Methylosinus sp. H3A: one gene and its partner. The protein of the gene in region 1 interacts with the protein of each later gene in a pairwise test. Links are inferred from orthologs where the notes say so. Each region holds a gene or a part of one and is shown in the gene's direction. Other genes may lie near its edges.

Region 1 (6,550 bases):
ATGCCGCGACGCTCCGGCGAGACCCATAAATGCCTTATATAGAGCCAGCGCCAGTGGAAGACGCCGTTGAGGCCGCCGATCAGCGCGCCCTTCTCGTCATGGGCGACGATGGAGAAGGGCGCCTCGTCGCGGGGACGGAAGCGGGCGGCGATCTCGCCGCCGAGCGCCGCCGCGACGGCGGGACTTTCGCGGGCGAGGTCGTGGAAGACGACGGCGAGCGTTTCCGCGGCGGGGGTTGTTTCGGGAGGAGTTTTCTCGGTCATGGGTCATCCCCCGCGAATGAGCGCGCGCCCGCGAAGGGACGCGGCGATTTTATTCTGGGCGCTCGCCGCTCTCGCCGCAATCGCGCCGCGCGCCGAGGCGCGCGAGGCGGCGCGGCGTCTCGCAGATTATCGGCCTGCCTTTCTCGAATGCCATGGACCCGCCGGCGAGACGCGCCTCGCCATCCGCCGCATGAGGCTCGATGGAGAGGCCGTCGCGCTCACGGTCGATCCTGCGACGCTCGAGACGAGCCTCGAGGCCGAGAGTGCCTGGCGCTGCCTGGAAACGACGGAGGCGGCGCAGATGGAGACGCGCTTTCTCCGCGCGCTGCGGCCGCGGCCGGGCGACCCCGACGAGCCGCGCCTCGCCGCCGTGGGGCGCAGCCTCTCGACCAGCGCCGGGCTCGGCCATGGGGCCGGGGCGGGCTCGTTTCTCACCGGCGATCTCTGCCCGAGCCGGAGGCCGCTGGATCGCGAGTTCTTGCGCCGTCTCGCCGATGTCGTTCCGGGCGCGCCGCTGGCGCTCTCGGTCTCCGGCCTATGGCTGGAGCGCCATGGGGCGGATTTCGATTGGCTGATGGATGAGGCTGCGAGCGGGACGTTGCGAATCGCCTGGGTCGGCCATTCCTACAGCCACCCTTATGTTCCCCGCCTCGCCGATGCGCAGAATTATCTCCTGCGGCCGGGAGTCGACATCGACGCCGAGATTTTCCGGGTCGAGCGGCTGCTGATCGAGCGCGGCGCGACGCCCTCGGTGTTTTTCCGTTTCCCCGGCCTCGTCGCCGACGCCCGGCTGATGGAGGAACTGCGACTCCGGCATTTGATCGCGCTGGGGGCGGACGCTTGGCTGGTGCTGTCGCCGCCGCCACGGGACGGCTCGATCGTGCTCGTCCATCCCAATGGCAATGAGCCGGCCGGGCTGCGGCTGTTCTCGAGACTCTTGGAGCAGGGCCGGCTGCCGACGCCGTTCCGGCGGATCGAGGAGGCGCCGGAGTGAGGGATCCGCGATCCCTTCACCCTTCCTCCGCGGGGCAGTGCCTCGGGCAATCGCGACGTCCAGCGCGGCAAGGCGGGCTTCGCGCTCCAGAATGTCCGGGCATCCACGCCAGGACATCGCGACACGCGGGGGCTGCGCGGTTCCGCTCATGTTCTTAGGCTTTCGGAGAGGTCGCGGCGTGGATGGCCGCGACGAGCGCGGCCATGACGCTGCAAACATGCCTGCTCGTCAGCCCGATTCGGAGCCCTGATTTCGCCGCGCCCTTACATTGACAAGGGTTCGGCCGCCTCTTATCTCTCGGCCGTCGCCGCGCCGCAGACGCGAGCGCGAGCGCACGGCCGCGCCCGCCGACCTTTCGAAAAGAAATTGGCAAATCGAAAGGAACATGTGCGAAAAGGCGGCCTCCGCCGGCTCCTCGCCGGAGGCTCATCTAGAAAGGTTTGCGCATGCTCGGCGCTCTCGCCAAGAAGATTTTCGGCTCGGCCAACGACCGCCGGCTCAAGACCTATCAGCCGAAGGTCAAGGCGATCAACGCTTTGGAACCCGAGCTCGCTGTTTTGTCGGATGAGGCGCTGCGCGGGCGCACCGAGGAGTTCCGCGAACAACTCGCGAACGGCGCGCGGCTCGACGATCTGCTGGTCCCGGCCTTCGCCACCGTCCGAGAGGCGGCCAAGCGCGTGCTCGGCCAGAGGCATTTCGACGTGCAGCTCATCGGCGGCATGGTCCTCCACGAGGGCGCCATCGCCGAGATGCGCACCGGCGAGGGCAAGACGCTGGTCGCGACGCTCGCCGTCTATCTCAACGCGTTGGTCGGCCGCGGCGTCCATGTCGTCACCGTCAACGACTATCTCGCCCGCCGCGACGCCGAATGGATGGGCCGGGTCTATCGATTCCTGGGCCTCAGCGTCGGCGTCATCGTCCACGACATATCGGACGAGGAGCGCGCCGACGCCTATCGCTGCGACATCACCTACGGCACCAACAACGAATTCGGCTTCGACTATCTGCGCGACAATATGAAATACGAGCTGGCGCAGATGGTGCAGCGCCCGCATGCCTACGCCATCGTCGACGAAGTGGATTCGATCCTCATCGACGAGGCGCGCACGCCGCTCATCATCTCGGGCCATTCGGACGACAAATCCGATCTTTATAATGCGATCGACAAGCTGCTCCCCAAGCTCGACAAGGAAGACTACGAGCTCGACGAGAAGCAGCGCACCGTCAATCTGACGGAAATCGGCAATGAGCATATGGAAGAGCTGCTGGCCGAGGCCGGCGTGCTCGCCGATGGCGCGCTCTATGAGGCGCAGAACGTCACGCTGGTCCATCATGTGAACCAGGCCTTGCGCGCGCACAAGCTGTTCCAGCGCGACAAGGATTACATCGTCCGTAAGGGCGAGGTCGTCATCATCGACGAATTCACCGGCCGCATGATGCCCGGCCGTCGTTATTCGGAAGGGCTGCATCAGGCGCTCGAGGCCAAGGAGCGGCAGGCCGTCCAGCCGGAGAATGTCACGCTCGCCTCCATCACCTTCCAGAATTATTTCCGCCTCTACGAGAAGCTCGCCGGCATGACCGGCACGGCCTCGACGGAAGCCGACGAGTTCGCCGAGATCTATAAGCTCGACGTCGTCGAGATTCCGACCAATCGCCCGGTGCAGCGCATAGACGAGGACGACGAGGTCTATCGCACCGGCCGCGAGAAGCTCGACGCCATCGCGCGCGAGATCGAGGAGGCGAACGCCAAGATGCAGCCGCTGCTCGTCGGCACGACGTCGATCGAGAAGTCCGAGCAGCTCGCCGAATTCCTGCTCTCCAAGGGCTATAAGCAGATCGACTTCTCCGAGCCGGCCAAGGCGCTCGCCAAGCTCTATGAGGCGGCGCGCAGCGGCCAGCCGTCGCGGCAATTCGCCGTGCTCAACGCGCGCTTCCACGAGCAGGAGGCCTATATCGTCGCCGAGGCGGGCGTGCCGGGCGCGATCACCATCGCCACCAATATGGCCGGTCGCGGCACCGACATTCAGCTCGGCGGCAATATAGAGATGCGCGTCGCGCAGGAATATGCCGGGCTCGAGGGCGCCGCTCGCGAGGCGAAGGAGGCCGAGATTCGCGCCGAGATCGCCGATTTCAAGGAAAAGGCGCTCGCCGCCGGCGGACTCTACATCATCGGCACGGAGCGCCACGAGAGCCGGCGCATCGACAATCAGCTGCGCGGCCGCTCGGGCCGTCAGGGCGATCCCGGCCGCTCGAAATTCTTCCTGTCGCTGCAGGACGATCTCATGCGCATCTTCGGCTCCGAGCGCATGGAGAGCATGCTGGTGAAGCTCGGCCTGCAGGAGGGCGAGGCGATCGTCCATCCCTGGATCAACAAGGCGCTGGAGAAGGCGCAGCACAAGGTCGAGGCGCGCAACTTCGATATCCGCAAGAACATCCTCAAATTCGACAATGTCATGAACGACCAGCGCAAGGTCATCTTCGAGCGCCGGCGCGAGATCATGGCGGAGGAGAGCGTCGAGGAGGCGGTGAACGAGATGCGCGAGGACGTCGTCGTCGAACTCGTCGCCAAGCATATTCCGCATGACGCTTATGCCGAAGCCTGGGACGTCGAAGGCCTTGCCGAGGCGGCGCGCGCGCAGCTCAATCTCGATCTGCCGATCGAGGATTGGGCGAAGGAAGAGGGCATCGCCGACGAGGAGATCAAGGAGCGTCTGCTCACCGCGGCGAACCAGTCCTACGCCGAGCGAGTCGAGCGTAACACGGAGCAGCTCTCGCGCATGATCGAGAAGCAGGTCGTGCTGCAGGCGCTCGATCATCTGTGGCGCGACCATCTCGTCGTGCTCGATCATCTTCGCCAAGTGATCGGCTGGCGCGGCATGGCGCAGCGCGATCCGCTCAACGAATATAAATCCGAGGCGCTGGATCTGTTCCGCAGCCTGATGACGCATTGGGACGAGACGGTCACCTCGCAGCTGATGCGCGTCGAGGTGTCCTTCGAGGCGCCGCCGGCCCCGGCCGAGCTGCCGCCCATGGAATATGTGCATCCGGACCCGAACGCCGCGGGCGGCGGAGAGAGCGCGCTCGCCGATCTCAACGCCCGCCTCGCCGCTGCGGATTTTTCATCCCAGGCGATCGGCGGCGGCGCGGCGGAGGCGGAGGCGGCGCGCGATCCCGCCAATCCCGCGACCTGGGGCAAGGTCGGCCGCAATGAGCCCTGTCCCTGTGGCTCGGGCAAGAAATTCAAGCACTGTCACGGTGCGCTGGTGTGAGCGAATTGCGAGTGGCGAATAGCGAATAGCCGCTACTCGCTATTGGCTATTTCGCTATTCGCGTCGCAATTTTCCGCTGCTACTGGAGCCAATCCGTGTCGAAGATCGATTTCTCCAAAGTCCTCATCGCGCAGGGCGGCGGACCGACCGCCGTCATCAATCAGTCGCTCGTCGGCGCCGTGCTCGAGTCGCGCAAGTTCCGTGCGGTCGAGCGCGTCTATGGCGCCTATCACGGCGTGCGCGGAATCGTGAATGAGAATTTCGTCGATCTGACGCAGGAGACGACTCATAATCTCGAGATGGTCGCCTGCACGCCGTCCTCCGCGCTCGGCTCGACGCGCGACAAGCCCGATCTCAAATATTGCCACGAGATCTTCGAGGTGCTGCGCGCGCATGAGATCGGCTGCTTCTTCTATATAGGCGGGAACGACAGCTCCGACACGGTGCGCATCGTTTCCGAGGAAGCGATCAAGGCCGATTATCCGCTGCGCGTCGTTCACATTCCCAAGACGATCGACAATGATCTGATGATCAATGATCACACGCCGGGCTTTCCCTCCGCGGCGCGCTGGGTCGCGCAGGCCTTCGCCGGCGCCAATCTCGATAATTGGGCGCTGCCCGGCGTCTATATCGCCGTGGTGATGGGCCGCCATGCGGGCTTTCTCACCGCGGCTTCCGCGCTCGGCAAGAAATTCCCGGACGACGGGCCGCATCTCATCTATGTGCCCGAGCGCGCCTTCGACACGGAGCGCTTCCTCGCCGACGTCAAAGCGACGATGGACAAATATGGGCGCTGCGTCGTGGCGGTTTCGGAGGGAATTTCCGACGAGAACCATACGCCGATCGCGGCCAAGCTCGCCGAGCAGGTGGAGAAGGACGCGCATGGCAATGTGCATCTGGGCGGAGGCGCTCTCGCCGACATGCTGACCGAGCTCGTCAAGACCAAGCTCGGCTTGAAGCGCGTGCGGGCCGATACTTTCGGCTATGTGCAGCGCAGCTTCGTCGGCTGCGTCTCCGATGTGGATCAGCGCGAGGCGCGCGAGGTCGGCGAGAAGGCGGTGCAGTTCGCGCTGTGGGGCGATCGCGACGGCTCCGTGACGATTCACCGCACGGGATTCTACTCTGTGGATTATCGGCTCACGCCGCTCGTGGAGGTCGCCGGCAAGACCAAGGTGATGCCGGCCGAGTTTCTGACCGCGGACGGCACGGATGTCACTGACGCCTTCCGGCTTTATCTGCGTCCTCTGCTCGGCTCGGGAATGCCGGATGCGTACAGGCTCCGCTTGAATCCTGTCGCCAAAAAACTGAGAACGTAACGTCTCGAGACTGTCGCACGACCGGCGACGCCTGGGGTCAAGGCCTTGATTTTCAGGAAATTTACTCTTTAGAAGGAGTGGCGCCCGGAAAAGGCGCAGGGCCCCTTCCCAAGGCGCGATTCTTGCTTGATTTATATGCGGGCGTCGTGGTTGCATTGCGGGCCGGGACTTATAGACTGGCATCCGCGGTAGACGCCGGAAGCTGGGGGACGGGGAGAGCGGCGGGCCAAAGCCCGTTTGCACCTTTTGTTAGGCCCTCGCTGATATCGAGTGAGGTTGGTTCGATTCGCCACAGCGGGCCGATCGGTCAGGAGACGAGACATGAGCAAGGTCGGCAGCAGCGATTCGAAGAACACGCTCTACTGCTCATTTTGTGGCAAGAGCCAGCATGAGGTGCGCAAGCTCATCGCTGGTCCGACGGTCTTCATCTGCGACGAATGCGTCGAGCTCTGCATGGACATCATCCGCGAGGAGAACAAGTCCATCGTCAAGCAGCGCGACGGCATTCCGACGCCGCGGGAGATCTGCAAGGTTCTCGATGATTATGTGATCGGCCAGGCGCAGGCCAAGCGCGTGCTGTCGGTCGCCGTGCATAATCACTACAAGCGCCTCAATCACGCCGCCAAGCATGGCGACGTCGAGCTGGCGAAATCCAACATTCTGCTGATCGGCCCGACGGGCGTCGGCAAGACGATGCTGGCTCAGACG
Region 2 (5,186 bases), 3.5 Mb from region 1 along the record:
CTCGTCATCCGCAGCTTCACCCCGATGGCGTCGCAAATCTTCAATATCATCCCGTCCGACGCCGGACGACCGCTGACCGACCTCGCGGCAAAGCTCGACTACCCCGACTTGACCGCCGATCTTCGCAAGGTCTTGGAAAGCGGGGCCTCGATCGAGCGGCGCGTGCATAAGAACGACGCCGACGCGCCTTATTATCTCGTCCGCCTCACCGCTTATCGCAGCGCCTCCCAACAGATCGACGGCGTCGTGGCGACATTTATCGACGTCACTGGCTCGACGCGCTCCGAAGAGCAGGTGCAGAAGCTGCAAGCCAACCGCCTGAACTCGATGAAGGAGATGGGCACCGGCCTCGCGCATGAGATCAATCAGCCGCTCTCGGCGGCCGCGACCTATCTCCACGCGGCGCAGCGGTCGTTGAAGCTGCCGTCGAAGCAGCGACCGGCCAGCATCGAAAGCATTTTGGGAAGCGCCGTCGAGCAGGTGCTGTGGGCGGCGCGAGTGGTCGATCACCTGCGTGAGTTCGTCTCCCGTGACGAGCCGCAGAAAACTTACGAGAGCGTGCATAAATTGATCGAGGAGGCCTATGAGCTCACCCTCCCGACCGCCAGGCAGTCGGGCGTCCATGCGACGTTTCATTTGAATGCGAAGGACGATCGTGCGCTCGTGGACGATGTCCAGGTCAAGCAGGTTCTGATCAATCTGATGCGGAACGCCATCGATGCGATGAGCGCCTCGGACAAGCGCGAGCTGATGGTGTCGACGTCCTCGGCCGAGGCGGACATGATCCAGATCGATGTCGCCGATTCCGGTCCCGGCGTGCCGGAAAAGGTCGAAGCCAAGCTGTTCGAGCCCTTCGTCACGACGAAGACACGCGGCATAGGCGTCGGATTGTCGATATCGCGCTCGATCGTCGAAGCGCATTACGGAAAGATATGGACCCGACCCAATCCGGACGGCGGAGCGATCTTCAGCTTCACATTGCCTCTCGCGAAGGCGGATCTCGAGTCGATGAACGACGCTCCAGGCTGAAGCGCCGTTTCTCTGGCCGGCATATGCAATTGCGCGCCTATCCCGTCACTTGCGCATATCGGCGAGATAGCGCCTCGATAGCGTCGGCAGATCGGCTCCGAACGCCGCCTCGAAGGCCGCAGGAAAAGCTTCGCCCGCCTCCAGGCGGCGCAAAATATCGGTAAAGCGCGCGGCGTCCCGCGCCTTCAGCCAGGCCACGAACATAGCCGCCTGGCGAAACGCCAGCCTCTGACGATAGGCGAGATCATATTTGGAGAAATCGCCGATCTTCTCCTTCGAGAAGCCGATCGCGGAGAAATCCGCCCAGACGCCGTGCTCGGCCATGATCAGCGCGTGACCTTCGCGAATTTGGGCCCTGGCCTCCTCCTCGCTCATCTCCTCCGCGCCAGCGCCGCCCGAAACCATGACCGCCAGCCCTTCGACGAACCAGCTCGGTGGACGCGCCGCCCACATTCCGCGCCAGCCGAGCAAATGCGCATGCGAGAGCTCATGCGTCAGCACCGGCGCGAGGCGCGCGCGCTCGGCCCCGCACAATGTCGGAGAGAGCACGATGCGCTCCGACAGAGCGACCGCCGCAATGCCCGGATCGCCCATTCCATTGGCCTTGGCGTAATTGTCGTAGGAGGCGTAGACGCCGATGATCGGCGTGCGCGCGAAGGGTCGCCCATGCGCGTCTTCGACGCTGCGCATCGCCTCCGGCAGCATCCGGCCGACGACGAGGGCGCAGCCCTCAGCGGCCGGCTCGAAATGAACGGGGGAGTCGGCCGATAGCGCCGGCGACCATTTCGGATCGTGGAAAGAGGCGAGCGCGAAACGCCAGAGCCGCGTCGCGAGGCTGAACGAAACCGCGACGACGACGAGCAGAGCGATAAAGGAATGGCGTTGCATGAAAAGACTGGCCCCGGCGAGCCGCTCCTCGCGGCGCCCAGGCGAGCCATGCCGATCGGCGACGCTATGGAATGTGCGCCAGCGCACATTCCGAGCGAGGCGTCAGCGCGAGCCGATCGAGACCGGGGTCCAGCCGCCCGCCTCCATCTCCACGGCGAAGGAAACGCCGCGGGCGATGAGCTTGTTGCGGTCGGCGACGCCGACGACGGGCGCGCGCTCGGAGGTCGCGATCTCGGCGATCGGCGCGCCGGGCAGCGCCAACTGCTCCGGCCGGGCCAGCCCGCTGATCCGCCCGGCGACGGGCGCGCGCACCGGCTCCTCGCCGAGAAAGCCCAAAATCTCCTCGGCCTCGACTCGATCGCCGATGGTTTTGCGCGCGGCGAGCTCGCCCTCGGCGACGGCGATCACATCCCAATAGTCGAGCGCGAGGCGATCGGCGCCGCGGCGGCTCGGCGGCGAATCGCCCGCGCGCAGCACCGCGCCCGGATCGAGCCCGTCCGTCGCGATCACCAGATCGCAATCCGTCCCGGCCACGAAGCCGGAGCCGACGCCGATCGTCAGCTCGGCCAAATTGGCAAGCGAGCGCGCCGGCCGCCCGTCATGGTCGGGCGCGGCGATGATGACGTCCCAGGGCCAGCGCTCGACGACCTCCTCGAGAGGCCGCAGCAGAAGCGGAAGAAATTGCCGGGTCTGCATGCCGCAGAGAAATTCGGTCGGCCGGTCGGCGCGGCGCGCCTCGACGCCGCCCAGAGTGGCGATCCCGTCGAACCAGGCGTCCGCATAGCACATGCGCCGCCGCAGAGCGCGCGGCGGCCGCTCCTGATGGAGCACGGTCGCATAGCCTTCGCCGATCAGCCGCCTGGCCACGGCCGAAGCCCTTTCTCCGACGCCGCAGACGAGAACGCATTGCTCTTTGTTCATCGATCCTTCTCAGCCTCGATACGCGCGACGTCGATCGCTGTGTATCATAATTACATATTGTGACGCAACTCGCCTGCTGCAGCGCAAACGCGAGCCCGCTCGCGGCCCCGCGCCTTCGAGCTCGAAAGGGGTGCGAGACGCGGACGCCTGCTGTATAGCAGAGCCTCCAGCGATCTTGCGCGCGCGAAATGACCCATCCGCACCACCTCACCGTCCGCGTCTATTACGAGGACACGGATTTTTCCGGCCTCGTCTATCACGCCTCTTATCTGCGCTTCATGGAGCGCGGCCGCACCGAGCTGTTGCGCGATCTCGGCCTCGGCCAGCGCGACCTGCTCCAAGCGCAAGGCGGCCTGTTCTTCGTCGTGCGCGCCATGACGATCGACTTCCGAAAGCCAGCGCAGATGGACGATTCTCTCACTGTGGAGACGATCGTCCGCGAGGTGTCCGGCGCCTCCTTCGATCTCGACCAGCGCGTTTTGCGCGGCGACGAGCCTCTGGTTTCCGCTCGCGTGAAGATCGCCGCGGTGGAAGGCGGCCGGCCGCGCCGTCTGCCGGCCGAGGTGCGCGAGAAATTCGCCTCGGTCGCCCGGCCTCGCGACGCTTGACCTTTACGGTCCCTTAAGCCTTCCGCTCATATTTCTGTTTGTGCGGCGCATCCAGGACAAAATCTCGGCGGATTCGCGCTTCATACCGCTCTGGCTCCGCAGCCTTCGGCTCGGCGCTGCGGAAGCGAGCGCGACCTGATTTTTCTTGCCGCCGCCCGATCCCCGGGCAGAAGCCGACGATTCCGCCGCGATCGATCCAGTTTCGCCGCCGACCCCGCGACTTCCGAGGACGACTTTCATGAATCCAGCCGAAATCGCCGCCCCGCTCTCCGGCGCCGCTACAGAAATCTCCATCTGGGGCATGTTCTGGGGCGCGCATATCGTCGTGAAGCTGGTGATGGTCGGCCTGCTCCTCGCCTCGGTCTGGTGCTGGGCGATCATCGTCAACAAAGTGCTGCTGTTCTCGCGCACGCGCCGCGCCATGGATCGTTTCGAGGAAGTGTTCTGGTCCGGCTCCTCGCTCGAGGATCTCTACGCCAAGCTGCAGGAGCGTCCGGCAGCCGGAATGGGCAGCCTGTTCATCGCCGCCATGCGCGAGTGGAAGCGCTCGTTCCAGAACGCCGGCGCCTCCTTCATGGGCCTGCAGGCGCGTATCGACAAAGTGCTGGACGTCTCCATCGCCCGCGAGGTCGAGAAGCTCGAATCCAATCTCCTGGTGCTGGCGACGGTCGCTTCGGCCGGCCCCTTCGTCGGCCTGTTCGGCACGGTGTGGGGCATAATGACCTCCTTCCGCTCCATCGCCGCCTCCAAGAACACCTCGCTCGCCGTGGTCGCGCCGGGCATAGCGGAAGCGCTGCTGGCCACCGCCATTGGCCTCTTCGCGGCCATTCCGGCGCTGGTCGCCTATAATAAGCTGCAGGGCGACGTCGCCCGCACCCAGGCGCGGCTCGAGAGCTTCGCCGACGAATTCTCCGCCATTCTGTCGCGCCAGATCGATCAGCACGCCGGCCAGTCCGGCCGCGATCGCGCGGCCTGAGCGGGAGAAGCGCAGATGGGAGCGTCGATCGCCGCTGGACGCAAGGGCTCGGGCCGCCGCCGACGCGGAACGCCGCGCTATGGCGCCATGGCCGAGATCAATATGACGCCCTTCATCGACGTGATGCTGGTGCTGCTCATCATCTTCATGGTGGCGGCGCCTTTGCTAGCCACTGGCGTCGCTGTCGATCTGCCGCAGACCAAGGCCGGCCCGCTCAATATCGATCAGAAGCCGCTGTCCATCGCCGTGGACGACAAGGGGCAGATCTTTCTGATGGATCAGCCGATCGAGATCGGCCAGCTGCTCGACCGTCTGAAGGAGACCGCCAAAGCGGGCTTCGACGAGCGCATCTATATGCGCGCCTCCAAGACGGTGAATTACGGCCGCGTCGCCGAGATCATGTCGCTGGTGACGTCGGCCGGCTACAAGAAGGTCGCGCTGGTGACCGAAGTGGACAAGAAGTGAGGGAGCGGCTTGAAGCCCTCGCGTTCCCAACCCGGCCTCATCGTCTCGGCGGCCGCCCATGCCGGGCTACTGCTGGCGACGCTCATCGCCTTTTCGGACACGAAGAAATTCGATGACGCGCAGGAGACCGTGCCTGTCGATATCGTCACGGATGCGCAGATCAATCAGGTGATGAAGGGCGAGAAGACCGCCAAGGAGATCAAGCCCGTCCAACGCGCCGACAAGATCGCCGAGCAGCATGAGACCAAGCCGCTGCCGCCGCTCGCCGAGGCCAAGAAGGATGTCGCCGCCCCGCCCCC

What was found. The genes of interacting proteins can lie anywhere in the genome.
Region 2: the proteins of secA (region 1) and ybgC interact in binary tests that used the Escherichia coli proteins (3 or more experiments, as listed by UniProt). The link is inferred for Methylosinus sp. H3A from one-to-one orthologs.

Annotation. Positions count from the first base shown.
Region 1 is NZ_JADNQW010000005.1:460,441-466,990, reverse strand. What follows is about bases 1,333-4,726. They hold secA (preprotein translocase subunit SecA), read left to right. Parts: upstream 1,333-1,703; coding sequence 1,704-4,526; downstream 4,527-4,726. Other genes in these bases: IY145_RS05265 (6-phosphofructokinase), read left to right, coding at 4,622-4,726. In the rest of the region: IY145_RS05280 (GNAT family N-acetyltransferase), read right to left, coding at 1-263; IY145_RS05275 (polysaccharide deacetylase), read left to right, coding at 262-1,257; more of IY145_RS05265, read left to right, coding at 4,727-5,842; ATP-dependent Clp protease ATP-binding subunit ClpX, read left to right, coding at 6,164-6,550. UniProt on the Escherichia coli protein: Required for protein export, interacts with the SecYEG preprotein conducting channel.
Region 2 is NZ_JADNQW010000005.1:3,952,917-3,958,102, forward strand. What follows is about bases 1,807-4,736. They hold ybgC (tol-pal system-associated acyl-CoA thioesterase), read left to right. Parts: upstream 1,807-3,026; coding sequence 3,027-3,446; downstream 3,447-4,736. Other genes in these bases: IY145_RS21270 (hypothetical protein), read right to left, coding at 1,807-1,917; IY145_RS21275 (hypothetical protein), read right to left, coding at 2,020-2,838; tolQ (protein TolQ), read left to right, coding at 3,685-4,422; IY145_RS21290 (biopolymer transporter ExbD), read left to right, coding at 4,438-4,736. In the rest of the region: IY145_RS21265 (chemotaxis protein CheB), read left to right, coding at 1-1,029; more of IY145_RS21270, read right to left, coding at 1,075-1,806; more of IY145_RS21290, read left to right, coding at 4,737-4,887; IY145_RS21295 (cell envelope biogenesis protein TolA), read left to right, coding at 4,897-5,186.